Regions from separate parts of the Bacillus sp. 1NLA3E genome, predicted to be linked through region 2. Evidence: a T-box and tRNA genes for the amino acid it is inferred to sense, from the RefSeq annotation. Region 2 holds a T-box; the other holds one or more tRNA genes.

Region 1 (3,405 bases), 1.2 Mb from region 2:
CGATCTGGGCACTGTCTCAACGAGAGACTCGGTGAAATTATAGTACCTGTGAAGATGCAGGTTACCCGCGACAGGACGGAAAGACCCCGTGGAGCTTTACTGTAGCCTGATATTGAATTTTGGTACAGCTTGTACAGGATAGGTAGGAGCCGTAGAAGCCGGAGCGCTAGCTTCGGTGGAGGCATTGGTGGGATACTACCCTGGCTGTATTGAAATTCTAACCCATACCCCTGATCGGGGTAGGAGACAGTGTCAGGTGGGCAGTTTGACTGGGGCGGTCGCCTCCTAAAGAGTAACGGAGGCGCCCAAAGGTTCCCTCAGAATGGTTGGAAATCATTCGTAGAGTGTAAAGGCACAAGGGAGCTTGACTGCGAGACCTACAAGTCGAGCAGGGACGAAAGTCGGGCTTAGTGATCCGGTGGTTCCGCATGGAAGGGCCATCGCTCAACGGATAAAAGCTACCCCGGGGATAACAGGCTTATCTCCCCCAAGAGTCCACATCGACGGGGAGGTTTGGCACCTCGATGTCGGCTCATCGCATCCTGGGGCTGTAGTCGGTCCCAAGGGTTGGGCTGTTCGCCCATTAAAGCGGTACGCGAGCTGGGTTCAGAACGTCGTGAGACAGTTCGGTCCCTATCCGTCGTGGGCGCAGGAAATTTGAGAGGAGCTGTCCTTAGTACGAGAGGACCGGGATGGACGCACCGCTGGTGTACCAGTTGTCTTGCCAAAGGCATAGCTGGGTAGCTATGTGCGGAAGGGATAAGTGCTGAAAGCATCTAAGCATGAAGCCCCCCTCAAGATGAGATTTCCCATAGCGCAAGCTAGTAAGATCCCTGAAAGATGATCAGGTTGATAGGTCAGAGGTGGAAGCGCGGTGACGTGTGGAGCTGACTGATACTAATCGATCGAGGACTTAACCAAAAAAGGTGTTATTGGTTTTACAACTTCTTCTGCATTTTCTAGTTTTGAGGGAATGAAAATTTCTCTTGCAAAACTTCAAAAAGTCATTATAATAAATAATGTCTTATGAAAAAAATAGTCTGGTGGCGATAGCGAGAAGGTCACACCCGTTCCCATACCGAACACGGAAGTTAAGCTTCTCAGCGCCGATGGTAGTTGGGGGTTCTCCCCCTGTGAGAGTAGGACGTTGCCGGGCTGTTCCATTATTATTATTATTCCGCAGTAGCTCAGTGGTAGAGCATTCGGCTGTTAACCGAATGGTCGTAGGTTCGAGTCCTACCTGCGGAGCCAAACTTTTAAATAGACCAAAGGTTTATGGGCTTGGTATTATGCTTCCATAGCTCAGCAGGTAGAGCACTTCCATGGTAAGGAAGAGGTCACCGGTTCGAGTCCGGTTGGGAGCTCTTATAGGAATTTTATAATGGCCCCTTGGTCAAGTGGTTAAGACACCTCCCTTTCACGGAGGTAACACGGGTTCGAGTCCCGTAGGGGTCACCAAAATGTGGAGGATTAGCTCAGCTGGGAGAGCATCTGCCTTACAAGCAGAGGGTCGGCGGTTCGAGCCCGTCATCCTCCACCATATATTTTTCAAAAGTTTGCCGGGGTAGCTCAATTGGTAGAGCAACTGACTTGTAATCAGTAGGTTGGGGGTTCAAGTCCTCTCGCCGGCACCATTTTTTGGAGGGGTAGCGAAGTGGCTAAACGCGGCGGACTGTAAATCCGCTCCCTTGGGGTTCGGCGGTTCGAACCCGTCCCCCTCCACCATTTTAATATCAAGAAAATGGACAAGTAAATTGGTGTCCTTTTTATTTTGAAATTATTAATTAATTTATTGGGCTATAGCCAAGCGGTAAGGCAACGGACTTTGACTCCGTCACTCGTAGGTTCGATCCCTGCTAGCCCAGCCATTACGAGCCATTAGCTCAGTTGGTAGAGCATCTGACTTTTAATCAGAGGGTCGAAGGTTCAAGTCCTTCATGGCTCATTATGTATTAAAGACCTTAATCCTTTTGGATTAAGGTCTTTTTCTGTATATATATACAGAACTTTGTTGAGTTGAGTCATTTAATTCCAAGAGGTTACAATAGAAGGGTGATTAAATTCAGAACAGTTAAAATATATAAAAGGCACGAGGAGGAAAAGTCGATGAGAAAGATTTCGATTATTGGTATGCCGATGGACTTGGGGCAATTACGACGAGGAGTTGACATGGGTCCAAGTGCGATGAGATATGCAGGGATGATTGAAAGACTAAAAACTTTACAATATGAGATAGATGATTTAGGAGATATTCCAATTGGAAGACCAGAAGTTGTCGTCAGGAAGGACACCAATTTACGAAATCTAGAACTTGTTGCCGAAAAAAGCGAGCTCCTTGCAAAAAGGGTAGATGAGGTGGTCAGCGCTGGATCATTTCCACTTGTCCTTGGTGGAGACCATAGTATTGCGATTGGGACCCTTTCAGGGGTGGCAAAACATTATCAAAATTTGGGTGTCATTTGGTATGATGCCCACGGTGACTTAAATACAGCAGAAACCTCTCCATCAGGAAATATTCATGGTATGCCATTGGCTATTAGTATTGGAATTGGCCATCCTACTCTCACTGAAATTGCAGGGTATTGTCCGAAAATCAAGCCCGAAAATATTGTTATTATTGGGGCAAGGGCATTAGATGACGGAGAAAAAGTATTAATTAAAGAAAAAGGTATAAAGGTTTACACCATGCATGAAGTTGATCGTTTAGGAATGACAAAAGTCATGGAAGAAACGATTGACTATTTAAAGGATAAAACTGACGGGGTTCATTTATCATTGGATCTCGATGGATTAGACCCAAACGATGCACCTGGGGTGGGAACACCTGTTATAGGCGGGATCAGTTATCGTGAGAGTAATTTGGCGATGGAGATGCTTTCTGAAGCAAATATTATTACTTCTGCAGAATTTGTGGAAGTAAACCCGATTTTAGATGAAAAAAATAAAACAGCTACCGTAGCTGTTTCTTTAATGGGTTCCTTGTTTGGTGAAAAACTCTTATAGTAATGAAGGGTTTGAACAATAATATCTTTTAAGAGTCATGATTAATAACCAAAATTAAGAGTTGCCGAGTTTTGCGGTAGCTCTTTTCTGTGTATATGTTGGTTTTGAGAGAGAATTTGGAAAGAGAGGATAAATAATTATTACTTCACGGCAAGATTGTTCTAAACTTATTAAGAGAGATTTGCTAAGATAAAGGGAGAAAAAATTTTAAAGAAAATGAAACCTTTTCTGCTATCGATTCGTAATATCGTATAGCCGCATAGAGCGGAGGTAAATGAATGGAAGAAATCGTAAAGAAAAGGATAAAGCAGGTACTAAAAGGCGACCAAAACGCTTTCGGGGAGATTGTTGAGATATATAAAGATAAAGTATTTCATCTTTGTTTTCGAATGTTAGGAAATC
Region 2 (3,405 bases):
GTCATTCATGGCTCGTTATACTGGCCCAAGCTGGAAATTATCCCGTCGTCTTGGAATTTCTCTAAGCGGAACAGGTAAAGAAATTGAAAAGCGTCCTTACGCTCCAGGACCACATGGTCCAAACCAACGTAAAAAGCTTTCCGAATACGGATTGCAATTACAAGAAAAACAAAAACTTCGTCATATGTATGGTGTGACAGAACGTCAATTCCGTAACTTATTTGACAAAGCCGGCAAAATGCCTGGTAAACATGGTGAAAACTTCATGATTCTTCTTGAAGCTCGCTTAGACAATGTTGTTTACCGTTTAGGTTTAGCTCGTACGCGCCGTCAAGCTCGTCAGCTTGTTAACCACGGTCATATTTTAGTTAATGGATCTCGCGTTGACATTCCATCTTTCCGCGTAGCTGCTGGTCAAGTAATTGGCCTTCGCGAAAAGTCTCGCAACCTTGATATCGTTAAAGAAGCTGTCGAAGTAAGTAATTTCGTTCCTGATTTCTTAACTTTCGATGCTGAAAAATTAGAAGGTACTTTCACTCGCTTACCAGAGCGTTCTGAACTACCTGCTGAAATTAACGAAGCTCTTATCGTTGAGTTCTACTCACGTTAATCTTTATGAAAAGAACCTTCCGAATTTCGGAAGGTTCTTTTATGTTTATAAATCATGAATACTTTATTAATGTGTATTTCTTCTTGCCGCGGCGGATAATCGTAAATTGTTCTTCAATCCGATTGCTTATCGTTAAAACATAAGCTGTATCCGTAATCCGCTCCCCGTTAATAGTAACGGCCCCGTTTGTAATATCCTCACGCGCTTGACGCTTTGACGGAGATATCTTCGCATCGACTAGCAAATCAACTAGGGCAATCTCTTCACCCGTTGCAGTATAGGAAGGGACATCTTTAAAGCCTTGTTTGATTTCAACTGCGGTTAGATTTTTAACATCACCACTAAATAAGGCAGCCGAAATTTTAATTGCTTGGTCTAATGACTCTTGACCGTGAATCATTCGAGTCATTTCTTCAGCCAAAGTCTTTTGTGCCTTGCGAAGATGTGGTTCATCCATCACTGCCTTTGCTAGTTCTTCAATTTCAGCTTGAGGAAGGAAGGTGAAGAATTTTAAATATTTTACGACATCTGCATCAGCTGTATTAATCCAGAATTGATAAAACTCATAAGGCGACGTTTTTTCAGGATCTAGCCAGATAGCACCGCTTTCTGTTTTTCCAAACTTAGTCCCATCTGCTTTTGTCACAAGCGGAATAGTCAGACCGTACGCTTTTGCACCTTCCGGCTGCATTTTACGTATCAATTCTAAGCCAGTCGTAATATTACCCCATTGATCGCTTCCACCAATTTGCATACGACATTCGTGGTTCTCATATAGATGGAAAAAGTCCATTGCCTGCAAAATTGTATACGTAAACTCAGTAAAGGAGATTCCAGTATCCAAACGGGTCGCAATCGTATCTTTTGCTAACATATAATTAATGCCAACATGCTTCCCAAAGTCGCGTAAAAAAGTAACAATATCCATTGACCCAGCCCAATCATAGTTATTGACCATGATCGCGCCGTTAGAGCCTTCAAAATCAAAAATCCTTTCAAGCTGCTTTTGAAGACAACTTACATTGTACTGTACTGTTTCAAGTGTTTGTAATTTGCGTTCTTCCTTCTTACCGCTCGGATCCCCTATTAATCCAGTAGCACCACCGACTAGCACAATTGGACGGTGACCGGACAATTGAAATCGACGCAAAGTTAAAAATGGCAATAAATGTCCAATATGCATACTGTCAGCTGTCGGGTCAACTCCACAATACAAAGAAATACTCTCCTTGTTTAATGTATCAAGAATCCCAACTTCATCTGTTTGCTGATAGATAATCCCTCGCCATGCGAGATCCTTTAATAATTCATTCATAATATTTCCTCCTCCAGAAAAATAAAAAACGCCCCTGCAATATGCAGGGACGCTAAAAAAGCGCGGTACCACCCAAATTAAGAACCAGAAACTCGGTCCTCCACTTAAAAAAATAACGGTTCATCCGTTCGCTGCTACTTATTAATCGTTCACAACGAATGCTCAGGGAGGTAATTCATTCTTCTATTTGTACCGACTCACAGCGACCGCCGGTTTTCTGAAACAGTGATAGAAGCACTACTGGTTTCCCATCAAAGCAAAATATTAATTTTATAAAGCATTTTTACCATATAAGAACCCTAGTTGTCAATTTACCAATGCAAATTACTGAAAAATGACGAACCATGTCATTTTCCTGGTTCCATTATGCTATAATTGATGTGATTTTAGGGGGTTTGATATATTCATGAATGTGAATCAAAATTGGAAAAAGAAACTGAGGTCAGGCTTAAACCTTTTGACAAATAAACAGATAGTAAAAAGAGCTAGAATCACCTATCAAGTTGTTTGGAATCTAGTTTTAATACTTTTTATTATTTCCATTATTGGAGGTACATTTGCCTTAGGAATAGGTGGTGGCTACTTCGCTTCACTTGTAAAGGACGAACCTATTCGTTCCTATGCTAGTATGAAAACACAAATTTATAATTATGAGGAAACATCAGAATTATATTTTGCTAATGACGTTTATTTAGGAAAACTTCGCTCAGATATTGACCGCGAGGAAGTAACGCTTGATCATGTATCAAAATATTTACAGGATGCTGTTGTGGCAACGGAAGATGAATACTTTTATAAGCATAACGGAGTCGTTCCTAAGGCTATTTTCCGGGCATTGTTCCAAGAGGTAACCAACTCCTCTGTCAAAACAGGGGGAAGTACCCTGACCCAGCAACTTATTAAAAACCAGCTTTTAACAAACGAAGTTTCATTTGATAGAAAAGCAAAAGAAATCCTTTTAGCATTACGTTTAGAAAAATTCTTTGATAAAAAGGAAATTCTCGAAGCTTACCTTAATGTTTCCACGTTCGGTCGAAATTCCTCAGGAAGAAATATAGCGGGAGTACAATCAGCTGCTAAAGGAATTTTTGGTGTTGACGCAAGTCAGTTAAGTTTGCCTCAGGCAGCTTTCATTGCTGGTCTTCCCCAGAGTCCTTTCGGATATACACCCTATACAAGAGATAAACAGATCAAGAAAAATTTAGCACCAGGTATTGGTAGAATGAAAACCGTTTTAAAAAGAATGTATGACGGTGGATATATCAATGAGCAGCAATATAACGACGCACTCGTTTATGATATTACGAAAGATTTTATCCCATCAAAAGAAAACCCCCAGGAAAAATATCCTTGGGTAACCGTAGAAATAGAGAAACGTTCTGTAGATATTCTTGCAACCATTCTCGCAAAACAGGACGGCTATGAAGAACAGGATCTAAAAAAAGATAATGCATTATTGGAAGAATATCATGAGTTAGCA

Evidence for each region. The T-box of region 2 lies ahead of tyrS (tyrosine--tRNA ligase). A T-box ahead of a tRNA ligase gene usually reads a tRNA of that ligase, here a tRNA-Tyr.
Region 1: it encodes a tRNA-Tyr, which carries the amino acid that the T-box ahead of tyrS (tyrosine--tRNA ligase) is inferred to sense. The anticodon was not compared.

The regions. Positions count from the first base shown of each region.
Region 1 is NC_021171.1:168,384-171,788, forward strand. It holds rRNA gene B1NLA3E_RS00900 (23S ribosomal RNA) at 1-921, shown strand, start outside; rRNA gene rrf (5S ribosomal RNA) at 1,040-1,156, shown strand; tRNA gene B1NLA3E_RS00910 (tRNA-Asn) at 1,177-1,251, shown strand; tRNA gene B1NLA3E_RS00915 (tRNA-Thr) at 1,292-1,364, shown strand; tRNA gene B1NLA3E_RS00920 (tRNA-Glu) at 1,384-1,458, shown strand; tRNA gene B1NLA3E_RS00925 (tRNA-Val) at 1,465-1,540, shown strand; tRNA gene B1NLA3E_RS00930 (tRNA-Thr) at 1,559-1,634, shown strand; tRNA gene B1NLA3E_RS00935 (tRNA-Tyr) at 1,641-1,725, shown strand; tRNA gene B1NLA3E_RS00940 (tRNA-Gln) at 1,794-1,868, shown strand; tRNA gene B1NLA3E_RS00945 (tRNA-Lys) at 1,873-1,945, shown strand; gene rocF (arginase) at 2,107-3,003, shown strand; gene sigW (RNA polymerase sigma factor SigW) at 3,282-3,405, shown strand, end outside.
Region 2 is NC_021171.1:3,764,715-3,768,119, forward strand. It holds gene rpsD (30S ribosomal protein S4) at 8-610, shown strand; gene tyrS (tyrosine--tRNA ligase) at 663-1,925, opposite strand; T-box leader at 1,968-2,189, opposite strand; gene B1NLA3E_RS18040 (transglycosylase domain-containing protein) at 2,332-3,405, shown strand, end outside.